Regions from separate parts of the Streptomyces sp. NPDC043876 genome, predicted to be linked through region 1. Evidence: riboswitches for the same ligand, from Rfam matches in the RefSeq annotation. Region 1 holds a riboswitch; each other region holds the start of a gene.
What was found. Region 1 has a riboswitch for cyclic di-AMP ahead of AC0693_RS09980 (LysM peptidoglycan-binding domain-containing protein). Riboswitches for the same ligand answer to the same signal wherever they lie in the genome.

Region 1 (4,350 bases):
GAGGGAACGGTCAAGGACGCGCCGGACCGCCCGCAGCGCGGCCTGAACCTCGACATAGCCCGCAAGAACTTCACCGCGCCGTGGATCGAGGACCGGCTGCGCGAGATGGCCGACCTCAAGCTCAACCAGCTGGGCCTGCACTTCTCCGACGACCAGGCCTTCCGCATCGCTTCCGTCAGCCACCCCGAGATCGTCTCCGACCCGCACCTCAGCCAGGCCGAGGTGCGCGCCATCGTGGCCCTCGCCCGGAGCCTGCACATCGAGGTCGTCCCCGAGATCGACTCGCCCGGACACCTGGGCGCCGTCCTGCGCGCCCACCCCGCCCTCCAGCTGCGCGACGCGGCCGGGCGGGCCGTCAAGGGCGCCGTGGACATCTCCGACCCGGCGTCCGCGCGGCTCGTCGACGAGCTGCTGCGCGAATACCTGCCGCTCTTCCCCGGCGCGCGCTGGCACGTCGGCGCCGACGAGTACCAGGCGCTGGTCGTCAAGGACCCGCAGGCCTCCTTCCCGCAGCTCGCGGCGGCCGCCCGGAAGCGGTACGGCGCCGGGGCGCGCGTCTTCGACCTGGCCACCGGCTGGCTGAACGACCGCGCGTCCGTGGTCCGGGCCGCCGGCCGGCAGCCCAAGGCGTGGAACGACGGCTTCTTCACCGGGGGCGCGGCCACCGCCGCGCGGGACATCGAGGTGGAGTACTGGACGGGCAAGGAGATCGGCGCCCGCCCGCCCCTGGAGTACCTGCGCGAGGGCCGGCCCGTGGTCAACCTCAACGACGAGTACCTGTACTACGTCCTCGGCGAGCCCAACGACTTCACCTACCCGACCGGCCGGCGGATCTACGAACAGTGGACCCCGCTCGTGCTGCGCGGCACCGAGGCCGTGCCCGCCCGCTACGCCGACCGGATCCTGGGCGCCCGGCTCGCCGTCTGGTGCGACCTGGCCGGATCGCAGACCCAGGCGCAGGTCGCCGCCGGGATCCGGCTGCCGCTGGCCGCCCTCGCCCAAAAGGTCTGGGACCCGCGGCCGCCCGGGCCGACGTGGAGTCAGTTCACCGCGCTGGCCGACCGCCTGAGGTGAGGCGGGATCCCGGGACCGGCCCGCGCGGCGTGCTCCGCCCGGGGTCCGCTCAGTAGGCGCCGTTGACGTTGTCGATCGAACCGTAGCGGGCGGCCGCGTAGTTGCAGGCGGCGGTGATGTTCGCGACCGGGTCGTAGGAGTCGGACGACGTGCCGGGCACGTGGTAGGCCCTGAAGGTGGGGTCGATGACCTGGAGGAGGCCCTTCGAGGGAATGCCCGCGGCCGCGTTGGAGTCCCAGTTGTTGATGGCGAGCGGGTTGCCCGAGGACTCGCGCAGCACGTTGCGGTGAATTCCGTCGTAGGTTCCGGGAATTCCGTGCTGGGCCATGATCTCCAGCGACTGGCGAATCCACCCGTCGAGGTTGTTGGCGTACAGAGTGGTGGGCCGTGCGGAACGGTCGGCGCGGGCGGGCGTGGCCGTGGTATTCCGATGGGCGGCCAGGGCCGTGGCGGTGGCCTTGGCCGATCCCGAACTCGCCTTTGCGGCCCCGCCGATCGTCAGCTTGGTTCCCGGGCGGATGACGGACGGGTCGCTGCCGATCACCGAGCGGTTGTCCGCGTACAGCTTCTTCCAGCCGCCGCTCACGGAATGCGTTTGCGCGATCTTGGAAAGGGTGTCGCCGGGCACCACGGAATAGACCGTGGGGGCGGCGGCCTTCGTCGCGGCCGTGGAAGCGGTGGGCGCCTTGGCGGCCGCGGCCGGCTGAGCGGCCTCCGCCCCGGAGGCGCTGATCAGCGGGAGGGCGAGGGCGAAACCGCCGGTGCCCGCGACGGCGACCAGACGGGCCACCCGGCTGTTCTTGGGACGGCGGTGCTTGCCCGATGCGGACATGGCGCATTCCTCTCCGTCGCCTGCGAGGTGAGCTGTCGGGTTCGGACGGGAGCTGTCCGGCCGCACCGCGGCACGCGTGTTCCGGACATGCCTCGGGCATGACGAAGACGTGCGTGCCGGTGGTGCGACTTCACCCCGAGCCGGTCCGGATTCATGATCCGGACCGGCGGCCTACCTGGTTCCCCCGCTCCTGCCGTACGTGAAGTGGGATGGGTTTCCGGGTGGCGGCAGGATTCGGCGTTCCACCTGGATTGCGGTGACCGTAAACGAAGAGGGAGGGCGGGAACAAGGGGCGAATTCCGCGTGGTGATCGTCTTATCGGTACCGGTCCGCGGAATGCGTCACACCCGTACGGGCCGTGGATCCCGAATTTCATTGCGGGGCCCGGAATTGAACCTTCCGGATCTTTTACGGGTGGCGGCGGTCCGGCCTGTTCCGCGTGACTCACATCACCGCCGGGGCGCCCGTTCCGCATTCAAGGGCAAATCACCCCTAGCTGCCTCTAAAGGTGTTTCTCGCACCTCCACCGGCCGCGCCTCCTCCGGCAGTTCCGCGCGCCCGGGGGGCGCCCCGGGCGTCTGCGGGACCCAGGCGTCCGGCGCCCGGGCGCCGTCGGCCGCCCGAAGTGTGCCGGTGGCCCCGCCGGGAGGCTCCCGCCGTGTACGTTCGCAGCACGGGACGGATCACAGGAGAGCGGGGTATGACGTGACGCATCGCGTACGAGGGGTCATCGCACGGAGCAAGGGCGCGCCGGTGGAGACGACAACGATCCTCGTGCCCGACCCGGGGCCGGGCGAGGCGCTCGTCCAGGTCCAGGCCTGCGGGGTCTGCCACACCGACCTGCACTACCGGGAGGGCGGCATCAACGACGCCTTCCCCTTCCTCCTCGGCCACGAGGCCGCCGGAGTGGTGGAGGCCGTCGGCCCCGATGTCACCGGCGTCGCCCCCGGCGACTTCGTGATCCTCAACTGGCGCGCCGTGTGCGGCCGCTGCCGCGCCTGCAAGCGCGGGCGCCCCTGGTACTGCTTCGACACCCACAACGCCACCCAGTCCATGACCCTGGAGGACGGCACTCCGCTCTCCCCGGCGCTGGGCATCGGAGCCTTCGCCGAGAAGACCCTGGTCGCCGCCGGCCAGTGCACCAAGGTGGACCCGGCGGCCTCGGCCGCCGCCGCCGGGCTGCTGGGCTGCGGGGTGATGGCGGGCCTCGGCGCGGCCCTCAACACCGGGAACGTCGGCCGCGGCGACTCGGTGGCCGTCATCGGCTGCGGCGGCGTGGGCAGCGCGGCCGTCGCCGGGGCCCGGCTCGCCGGCGCGGGCCGGATCATCGCGGTGGACCTGGACGACCGCAAGCTGGAACAGGCCAGGGGGCTGGGCGCCACCCACACCGTCAACGGCCGGACCGAGGACGTGGTCAAGGCGGTCCAGGCGCTGACCGGCGGCAACGGAGCGGACGTGGTCATCGACGCCGTCGGCCGCCCCGAGACCTACCGGCAGGCGTTCTACGCCCGCGACCTGGCCGGCACCGTGGTGCTGGTCGGCGTCCCCACCCCGGAGATGACCCTCGAACTCCCGCTGCTCGACGTCTTCGGCCGCGGCGGCGCCCTCAAGTCCTCCTGGTACGGGGACTGCCTGCCCGAGCGGGACTTCCCGCTGCTGATCGACCTCTACCTCCAGGGCCGCCTCGACCTCGACGCGTTCGTCTCCGAGACCATCGCGCTCGACGACGTGGAGGAAGCCTTCGCCCGCATGGAACGCGGCGAAGTCCTCCGCTCGGTCGTCCTCTTCTGACCACGAGCCCCGGGCCACCCCCCGTCCCGGGGCCGCCACATCAGCCCCGGCGACGGCGATATCAGCCCCGCCGGCGTTTGAGGCGCCGCCGGAGGCAGCACCGGGCCCGCACGACCCGCACCGGAACCCACCGCACCGGGCCCGCACGACCCGCACCGGAACCCACCGCACCGGAACCCACCACACCCGACCCTTGGATCGTCCGTGACCCACAGCCACAGCCAGAGCCGCAGCTACCGCCAGCCCGGCGTAGTCCTGACCGACCACCGCTTCACGGTCCCGCTGGACCACGACCGCCCGGACGGCGAGCGCATCGAGCTGTACGCCCGCGAGGCCGTGGCGACGGGCAAGGACCCGGCCACGCTGCCCTGGCTGCTCTACCTGGAGGGCGGCCCCGGCTTCGGCGCCCGCCGCTTCACCGGCCGCCAGGCCTGGCTGGACCGGGCCCTGACCGAGTTCCGCGTCCTCCTCCTGGACCAGCGCGGCACCGGCCGTTCCACCCCCGCGAACCGCCAGACCCTCCCGCTGCGCGGCGGCCCCGCCGAACAGGCCGACTACCTCGCCCACTTCCGCGCTGACGCGATCGTCCGCGACTGCGAAGCCATCCGCCCCGCCCTCACCGGCGGCGCGCCCTGGACCGTACTCGGCCAGAG
Region 2 (4,350 bases), on a different contig from region 1:
GGAGCCGGTCAAGGCGCCTCCAGAGGGGAAGTGGGCAGGGCTGGTCGTACGTTCTACCACCATCCCAACGCGCGCCGCCCCCGAAGGATTCCGCGCGCCTCCCCGCCTCGCCCGCGACGCCCCTCGGCCCGCCCCTACAGCGGCAGCAGGTCCGGGCGCTTGGCCCCCATGCGGTCCCCCGAGGACTCCCCGCGCAGTCGCCTGCCGATCCACGGCACGAGGTGCTCCCGTGCCCACTGGATGTTGTCGCGGGTCACCTCGGCCGAGCCGCGCGGCTGCTGCGGGGGCCACGGCTGGTCCGGGTCCGCGGGCACCTCCAGGCCGAGCACCTGCGCGGCGCGCAGCGCGACCCGGGTGTGCCCCTCGGGCGAGAGGTGCAGCCGGTCGTGGTCCCAAGCCCGCCTGTCCTGTACGGACTTCAGCGACCAGAGGTCGAGCACCGGGCATCCGTACCGGTCGGCGATGGACCGGACGTGCGCCGAGTACGTCGCCACCTTGCCCCGGATGTGCCTGAGCACCGGCACCCCGCGGGTGTCGAAACCGGTGGTGATCATCACCATGCCGACGGACCCGACGAGGTCGGCGAGGGCCGCCTCGAACCGCTCCGCCACGTCGTCGGGGTCGCTCCCCGGCCGGATGATGTCATTGCCCCCGGCGCAGAAGCTGACCAGGTCGGGCGCCAGTTCCTTGGCCCGCGGTACCTGGTCGGCCACGATCTGGTCCAGGAGCTTCCCCCGCACGGCGAGGTTGGCGTACCGGAAGTCGTGCTCCTCGCGCTGGTCCGCGAGGAGCACGGCGAGCCGGTCGGCCCAGCCCACGCACAGGCCCCCCGGCCCCGGGTCGCCCACACCCTCGGTGAAACTGTCCCCGATCGCCGCGTACGAGCCGATGCCCGGCAGTGCCGTCTTGATTTCCGTCGTCCGTGCCGTCGTCTTCGTCGTCATCGCTGTCGTCGCTGCCACGAGAGCCCATACTCCACCCCGGGCGGTGACCTACGCGACCGTAGCCACCCCTTGACGGACCGTGATCTTTACCACCCGGCGGGTAAGGAATAAGTGAGGAGTCCGTCAGGTCTTTCAAGGGAGGCGGGGACACCGACGCGGCGGTGGCGTCAGACGTTCACGCCCTTCGAGCGCAGGTAGCCCAGCGGGTCGATGTCCGTGCCGTAGCCGGACCCGGTGCGGATCTCGAAGTGCAGGTGCGGGCCGGTGACGTTGCCGGTGGCACCGGAGAGGCCGATGCTCTGGCCCGCGGTCACGCTCTGGCCGACCGAGACCGAGAGCTGGGACAGGTGGCCGTACTGCGAGTAGCGGCCGTCCGCGTGCCGGATGACGACCTCGTTGCCGTACGCGCCGCCCCAGCCGGCGGAGACCACGGTGCCCGCGCCGACCGCGTGGACGGTGGTGCCGGTGCCCACGGCGAAGTCGACGCCGGTGTGGTAACCGCTGGACCACATGCTGCCGCTCGCCCGGTACTGGGTGGCGATGGAGGCGGAGACCGGGGCGACGAAGCCGGAGGCCGAGGCGGTACCGCTGCCCGAGCCCGTGCCGGCGGAGGTGCCGCCCCGAGCACTCGTTCCCTCCTGCGACGCACCCTCGTCGGCCGTGGCGGCCGGGGCCTCCGCGGCGGCGGCGCCCTCGTCCTGGCCCGCGTCCTCGTCCGCGTCCGCAGCGTCGTCCGCCACCGGCGCGGGTTCCTCGGCGCTCTGCGCGGCGGGCGCCGGAGCCTGTCCGCCCGGTCCGCCGAGCGCGAGCTTCAGCCCCGGGTGGATCAGCGAGGGGTCGGAGCCGACGGCCTCGCGGTTGTCCGCGTAGAGGCGCTGCCAACCACCGCTCAGGTGCCGCTCCGCGGCGATCTCCGAGAGGCAGTCGCCGGACACCACGGTGTACACCGAGGAGGCCTCGGGCGCGGCGGCCGCGGCCCGGAGCGCCGCCGGAGCCTGGGCCGGGAGGGCCTGGGCCGGCAGCGCGGCGGTGGCGGGAGCCGTGGCCTGCGGGGCGGCCTGCGCGCCGGCGGCGCCCAGCAGCGGCAGCGCGAGCGCCGCGCTTCCGGTGCCCGCGACGACGAGACCGCGGGTGAATGCGGCGGACTTCGGACGGCGGTGCTTTCCCTTTGCGGGCATGGTGAATTCCTCTCCGTCGCCTGCGAGGTGAGCTGTCGGGTTCGGACTGGAGATGTCCGGCCGTAGATCTACGGCTTCACCCCGAGCCGTCCGGAGGAGATCCATTCGAGAACATCGAGAAGATCGGATTCGGAAACGGCGGCTTACCTGGTTCCCCCGCTCCTGCCGGGCGCGTGGATCGTCGGGTGCGGTGCCGGACGGTGGCAGGATTAGGCGGTCCATCCGGGTGGAGGTGAAGGTATTGGCTCCGGTCCCGTGGAACAAGCCGCGAATTCCCTTGGGTAATGGCGCGGGTGAGGGGCCGCCGGAATTCCGGTCACCCTCCGTGGAATCCGCTGCGGCAACACCCTTGCGCACAAGGCAATTCGGCTTTAGCGATCACACACTCACGGTCACCGTATGATCCTGCTCACGGGGACGGGCCCGATCTCCCCGCCCCTTATGGCAAGTTGCGTTCAACCAGCGCAATTCGGACATGCCGCGACGATACGGAGGAGTCTTCGTGACCCAGCAGATACCCCAGGCCCCGTCCACGGAGCCGGAACTGACCGGAGTGCGCAACTTCCGTGACGTGGGCGGCCTCCCGGCCACCGACGGACGGAGGGTCAGATCGGGACAGGTCTACCGAAGCGGACATCTGGCGCATGCCACCGAAACCGACACGGAATTCCTCGCGTCGCTGGGTCTCCACACCGTCTTCGACTTCCGCAACGCCGCCGACCACGCCCTGGAGGGCCCGGACGTCGAGCTGCCGGGCGTGCGCAACGTCAACCTCCCGCTCTCCGACCCGGCGGACGGCACGGAGTTCTGGCGGATGGTCCGCGACGGCGATCTCGGCCAGCTGCGGGAGGCCCTCGGCGACGGCAAGGCCGCCCGGCGGATGGCCGCCTCCTACCGCGAGATCGTGACGACCCGCACCGCCGAGCACCGCCGGGTCGTGCAGGCGCTCGCCCGGAACGAGGTGCCGGTCCTGATGCACTGCGCGGCCGGCAAGGACCGGGCCGGGCTCTCGATCGCCGTCACCCTGCTCGCGCTCGACGTGGAGCGCGAGGCGATCGTGGCCGACTACCTGGAGTCGAACGCTCCGCACCGCCGCTACAAGGTGCGCCGCAGCGGCGGGACCCCCGAGGCCCGCTCCCCCGAGGTGATGGAGCTGCTCGCCCCGCTCTTCGACGCGCGCGCCGAGTACCTGCACGCGGCCTTCGAAACCCTGGAGGAGATCTGGGGCAGCACCGACCGCTACCTCGCCGAGGGCCTCGGCCTCGCGCCCGAGACCCTCGACGAGCTGCGCGACCGCCTCCTGGAGTGACGGCGCCGGCCGGTCCGCCGGGCGGCCGACCGGCGGACCACCCGGCGGGTCAGCGGTTCGCGACGGCCTGCTTGACCAGCGTCCTGCCGAAGTCCCACATCAGCCCGCCCCCGCCGTGGGCGTCGTCCATGACCTCCCGGAAGGCGCCCACGAAGCGGTCCACGTCCGCCTCGTCCACGATCAGCGGCGGAATCAGCTTGATCACTTCCAGGTGGTCACCGGAGACCTGGGTCAGGATCCGGTGCTTCTGGAGCAGCGGTACGACGACCATCTGCGCGAAGAGCCCCTTGCGCGCGGCCTGGAGCATGGTCCACCGGCTGCGCAGGCCCAGCGAGGACGGGCGGCCGAACTCGATGCCGATCATCAGCCCCCGGCCGCGCACCTCGTGCAGCAGTTCGTACTCGTCCACCATCGCCGCGAGCCGGCCGCGCAGCAGATCGCCCATGGCACGGGCGTTGGCCACGACCGACTCGTTCTCCATGACGGACAGCACCGCGAGCCCGGCGGCCATGGCCTGGGCGTTGGAGCCGAAGCTGGCCGAGTGCACGAGGACCCGGTCCATGGACGAGTACACCTTCTTGAAGATCCAGTCCTTGCCCAGGGTCGCGCCGACGGGCACGTAGCCGCCCGACAGGGCCTTGGCGACGCACACCAGGTCGGGTTCCACCCCGGCCTCGTGCTGGTAGGCGTAGAACTCCCCGGTCCGGCCGAAGCCGGTCTGCACCTCGTCCGCGATCAGCAGGGCCTTGTGCCGGTGCAGCAGCTCCTGCGCGGCGCGCAGGAAACCGGGCGGGGCCGCCAGCACCCCCTTGCCCTGGATCGGCTCCACGACGAAGGCGGCCACGTCGCCGCGCTTCAGCTCGCGCTCCAGGGCCCCCAGGTCCCCGAGGGCGATCCGGGTGTCGGGCAGCAGGGGCGC
Region 3 (4,350 bases), on a different contig from region 1:
GCCCTTGAAGCGCGGGAAGGCGGAGCGGCCCGCGTACACCGCGGCGTCGTCGAGGATCTCCTCGATGCGCAGCAGCTGGTTGTACTTGGCGACGCGGTCCGAGCGGGCCGGGGCGCCGCTCTTGATCTGACCGCAGTTCACCGCGACGGCGAGGTCGGCGATGGTGACGTCCTCGGTCTCGCCGGAGCGGTGCGACATCATGCACTTGAAGCCGTTGCGCTGGGCCATCTCGACGGCGTCCAGGGCCTCGGTCAGCGAACCGATCTGGTTCACCTTGACGAGCAGGGCGTTCGCCGAGCCCTCTTCGATGCCGCGGGCGAGGCGCTCCGGGTTGGTGACGAAGAGGTCGTCGCCGACGATCTGGACCTTGGAGCCCAGGCGGTCGGTGAGGATCTTCCAGCCGGCCCAGTCGTCCTCGAACAGCGGGTCTTCGAGGGAGACCAGCGGGTACGCGGCGCAGAGCTCCTCGTAGTACTCGGTCATCTCGGCGGCCGAGCGGGACTGGCCCTCGTACTCGTACTTGCCGTCCTTGTAGAACTCGGACGCGGCGGCGTCGAGCGCCAGCGCGATGTCCTTGCCCGGGACGTAGCCGGCCAGCTTGATGGCCTCGACGATGAGGTCGAGCGCGGCGCGGTTGGACTCCAGGTTCGGGGCGAAGCCGCCCTCGTCGCCCAGGCCGGTGGAGAGGCCCTTGCTGTGCAGGACCTTCTTGAGGGTGTGGTAGACCTCGGAACCCCAGCGCAGCGCCTCGGAGAAGGACTCCGCGCCGATCGGAGCGATCATGAACTCCTGGATGTCCACGTTGGAGTCGGCGTGCGACCCGCCGTTCAGGATGTTCATCATCGGAACGGGCAGCAGGTGCGCGTTCGGGCCACCGAGGTAGCGGAAGAGCGGCAGGTCCGAGGCCTCGGACGCGGCGTGCGCGACGGCCAGGGAGACACCGAGGATCGCGTTGGCGCCCAGCGAGCCCTTGTTGTCGGTGGCGTCCAGGTCGCACATGGCCTGGTCGATCAGGCGCTGCTCGGTGGCGTCGTAGCCGACGAGCTCCGGGCCGATCTGCTCGATGACGGCGAGGACGGCCTTCTCGACGCCCTTGCCGAGGTAGCGGTTGGCGTCACCGTCCCGCAGCTCGACGGCCTCGAAGGCACCGGTGGAGGCGCCGGACGGAACAGCAGCACGGCCGGTGCTGCCGTCGTCGAGGCCAACCTCGACCTCGACCGTGGGGTTGCCTCGGGAGTCCAGGATTTCCCGGGCTACGACGACGTCGATGGACGGCACGAGCATCTCCTTATGGGATGTGGCGCTGGGTGTGCGGTGGCGTGTCGGGCCGTGGGACGGCCCTGCCGCTTAGAGCCTAACCGGATCGGGGCGGTCGGCCCGCCGAGCAACCGCTCCCTGGGACGAAAAAGGGTGGGAATACCCCTCTTACAGGACATAGAGCAAGGCTGAAGGCGGGATTCCGCCCGCGGAAACACGACAGCCCGGCGCGTGAGGGGATACGCGCCGGGCGGTGGTGGTCATGCGTGGAGCGTTACCGCGGGGTTCAGCTGAGCTTCAGCTTCTGACCCGGGAAGATCAGGTCGGCGTCCTGCACGATGTCCTTGTTCAGCTCGAACACGTGCTGCCAGCCGCCCTTGACGGCGTTCGCCTGGGCGATGGTGCCGAGGGTGTCGCCGGCCTTGACCTCGTAGGAGCCGTTGCCCGTCTTGGGGGCCTCGGCGGCCGGGGTCTTCTTGACGGGGGCCGGGGTCTCGGCGCGCTCGGAGCGGGTGACCGGCGCCTCGGCGCGCTTGGTCTCCTGCTTCGGCTGGGCCTTCTTCTCGGCCTTCTTCTCGGGCTTGGCCTGCTTGGGGGCCTCGGCCGCGCCGCCGTTGTAGGCCGCGTTCGACAGGCCCACGCCGCAGGACGGCCACGCGCCCTTGCCCTGGCCCTTGAGGACCTTCTCGGCGATGGCTATCTGCTGCGACTTGGTGGCCTGGTTGGCCTGCGGGGCGTAGGCCTTGCCGCCGTACGCCGCCCAGGTGGAGGACGAGAACTGCACGCCGCCGTAGTAGCCGTTGCCCGTGTTGATGGACCAGTTGCCGCCGGACTCGCACGCGGCGACGGCGTCCCACTGGGAGGTGGTCGCGGCGCTCGCGGCGCCCGCGGTCATCAGCGGGGCCGCCACGGCGACACCGGCGACACCGACGAGGGTGACGACACGGGTGGCCTTGGAGGCGCGACGGTGCTTGCCCTTGCCGGAAAGCAGCATGGTTTTCTCCTCACCGACGCCTGCGAAGTGAGCTGTCGGGTTCGGGCGGATGAGTTGCCCGGTCGCGCACCGTGGTGCGCGGCTTAACCCCAAGCCGGTTCCGTGACCGTCTCTCAACGGCCGGTTCCGGCACTTACCTTGGTTCCCCCGCTCCTGCCTTCGGCGCTTGCGCGACGACTGTTCCCTCCGTCCGCCGGCAGGATTCGGCGATGCGGTCGAAGGAGCCCGCGGTGGCGAGCGATTCAGAAGGTAGACAGGTCTCTCCCCGATGTTCAACGAGGGACATCGGGGAGAAACGGGCCCTACTTGCGCTCCCGGGACGGGTGTTTACGCAGGTGAGAGCCGGGTTTGCGGCAGTCTCCGACCAGGACACGCCAGTTGGACCGAAGAGATGCATGTCTCACTTGCACGAAGGGGACATACAAGGCGATCTTCGCGCCCGAAGTGCCCCTATTTCTGGCTTAGATCGAGATTCTGCCCCGGGGTGATGAGGTCGGCGTCATGCCCGATGACCTGCTGATTTGCCTCGTAAAGGGCATTCCAGCCACCCTCGACCCCCTGGGCGGTCGCGATCGCCGTCAGGTTGTCCCCGGCCTTGACGGTGTACGACGGATCCGACAGGGCGTCAGGGGCCGCGGGCGTCTCCGCGGCGGGCGTTCCGCGGTGCTTTCCACCGGTTGCCGACGTTTCGCCCTGCGGCGTGGCCGCGGAGCCGGGCGTGGCGGCCGGGCCCGTCGGGGCCGCCGGAGTCGCGGGGTTCGACGGGGAGGCCGTCGGACCGCCCGGGAGCGCGGAGCCGCCGGGTACGGGCGCCACGGGCGTTCCCGTGGGCCCGGTCGGGGTGGCGGGGCCACCGGTCTCGGGCGCCGGGGGCGGCATGACGGGCAGTCCGGAGGTCAGCGGGGTCTCGGGGACCGCCGGCAGCGCGCCGGGCGAGGCGTTGGCCCCGGACGGGGCGGTGGCTCCGGGGATGTGCCCGGTGGAGGCCGGCGTCGAGGCGGGCGCGGGCGCTCCGGCGAGCGGACCCGCACCGGAGGCCGGGGTTCCTTCGGGGCGCAGCGGGCTCGGCGCGACGGAACCGGAACCTGCGCGGCCCGGGTCGACGGTGGGCGCGGGGCCGCCCCGGGTGAGCCCGGAGGACTCCCCGCACAGCGGCCAGGCCTGCGGTCCCTGCGAGGCGAGGACCCGCTCGGCGATGGCTATCTGCTGCGAGCGGCTGGCGAGGTCGGGCCGCGCGGCGAACTCCAGCCCGCCCGCGCTCTTCCACTGTTCCAGCGTGAACTGGAGTCCGCCGTACGACCCGCTGCCGAAATCGGCGCTCCAGGTTCCGCCGCTCTCGCACTCGGCCACCCTGTCCCAGGTGGTGGTCTCGGCCGCGTTCGCGCCGGAGGCGGCGAACAGCGGCAGAGCGAGTGCGGAGCCGGCGACTCCGGCGGTGACGACGAGGGCGGGGACCTGACGGGGGCGTCTGTGGCGGCCGTTCCCGGAACGCATGAGGGTGGACCTTTCGCGTGGCGGCGGGGGCGACGCGAACCTAGCCGGGTTCGAACGCTTGTCACAAGTCGATGATGCGCAGATCACGTCGAGGTCACAGAGTTGACTGTTAGTCAGCCACGGGCCCCGGCACCGCCCCTTCCGCATCCGCAACGTTTGGGGTTGTGAAGCGGACCGGAAGCGTGCGCAGGCCACGCATGATCAGTCCGCCCCGCCACCGCAGCTCCTCGGGAGGAATGGCCAGTTCCAGATCGGGCAGACGCGTCAGCAAACTCGCGAGCGCCGTCTGACCCTCCAGTCGGGCCAGCGGAGCGCCCAGGCAGTAGTGGATGCCGTGCCCGTATCCGAGGTGCTGGTTGTCGCTCCGCGCGAGGTCCAGAGCGTCCGGCGCGTCGAAGCGCGCCGGGTCCCGGTCGGCCGCCGCGAGGACGACGAGCACCGGATCGCCCGCCGGGACGTCCTGGCCGCCGATGGTCAGCGGCTCGGTCGCGTAGCGCCAGGTCGCCAGCTCCACGGGACCGTCGTACCGGAGCAGTTCCTCGATCCCGGTCGCCAGCAGCTCCGTCGCACCGGCCGCCAGCGACTCCTGGAGGAGCGCGCGCTGG

Region 2: another riboswitch for cyclic di-AMP. It lies ahead of AC0693_RS30155 (M23 family metallopeptidase); the one in region 1 lies ahead of AC0693_RS09980 (LysM peptidoglycan-binding domain-containing protein).
Region 3: another riboswitch for cyclic di-AMP. It lies ahead of AC0693_RS28335 (transglycosylase family protein); the one in region 1 lies ahead of AC0693_RS09980 (LysM peptidoglycan-binding domain-containing protein).

Annotation. Positions count from the first base shown of each region.
Region 1 covers NZ_JBWKDV010000003.1:127,606-131,955, forward strand. The annotation lists gene AC0693_RS09975 (beta-N-acetylhexosaminidase) at 1-1,074, shown strand, start outside; gene AC0693_RS09980 (LysM peptidoglycan-binding domain-containing protein) at 1,124-1,906, opposite strand; cyclic di-AMP (ydaO/yuaA leader) riboswitch at 1,911-2,156, opposite strand; gene AC0693_RS09985 (S-(hydroxymethyl)mycothiol dehydrogenase) at 2,612-3,697, shown strand; gene AC0693_RS09990 (alpha/beta fold hydrolase) at 3,902-4,350, shown strand, end outside.
Region 2 covers NZ_JBWKDV010000011.1:143,332-147,681, forward strand. The annotation lists gene AC0693_RS30145 (MBL fold metallo-hydrolase) at 1-12, opposite strand, end outside; gene AC0693_RS30150 (SGNH/GDSL hydrolase family protein) at 135-944, opposite strand; gene AC0693_RS30155 (M23 family metallopeptidase) at 1,112-2,122, opposite strand; cyclic di-AMP (ydaO/yuaA leader) riboswitch at 2,125-2,304, opposite strand; gene AC0693_RS30160 (tyrosine-protein phosphatase) at 2,625-3,431, shown strand; gene AC0693_RS30165 (aspartate aminotransferase family protein) at 3,481-4,350, opposite strand, start outside.
Region 3 covers NZ_JBWKDV010000010.1:84,354-88,703, forward strand. The annotation lists gene eno (phosphopyruvate hydratase) at 1-1,284, opposite strand, end outside; gene AC0693_RS28335 (transglycosylase family protein) at 1,544-2,251, opposite strand; cyclic di-AMP (ydaO/yuaA leader) riboswitch at 2,254-2,426, opposite strand; gene AC0693_RS28340 (LysM peptidoglycan-binding domain-containing protein) at 2,702-3,745, opposite strand; gene AC0693_RS28345 (cytochrome P450 family protein) at 3,855-4,350, opposite strand, start outside.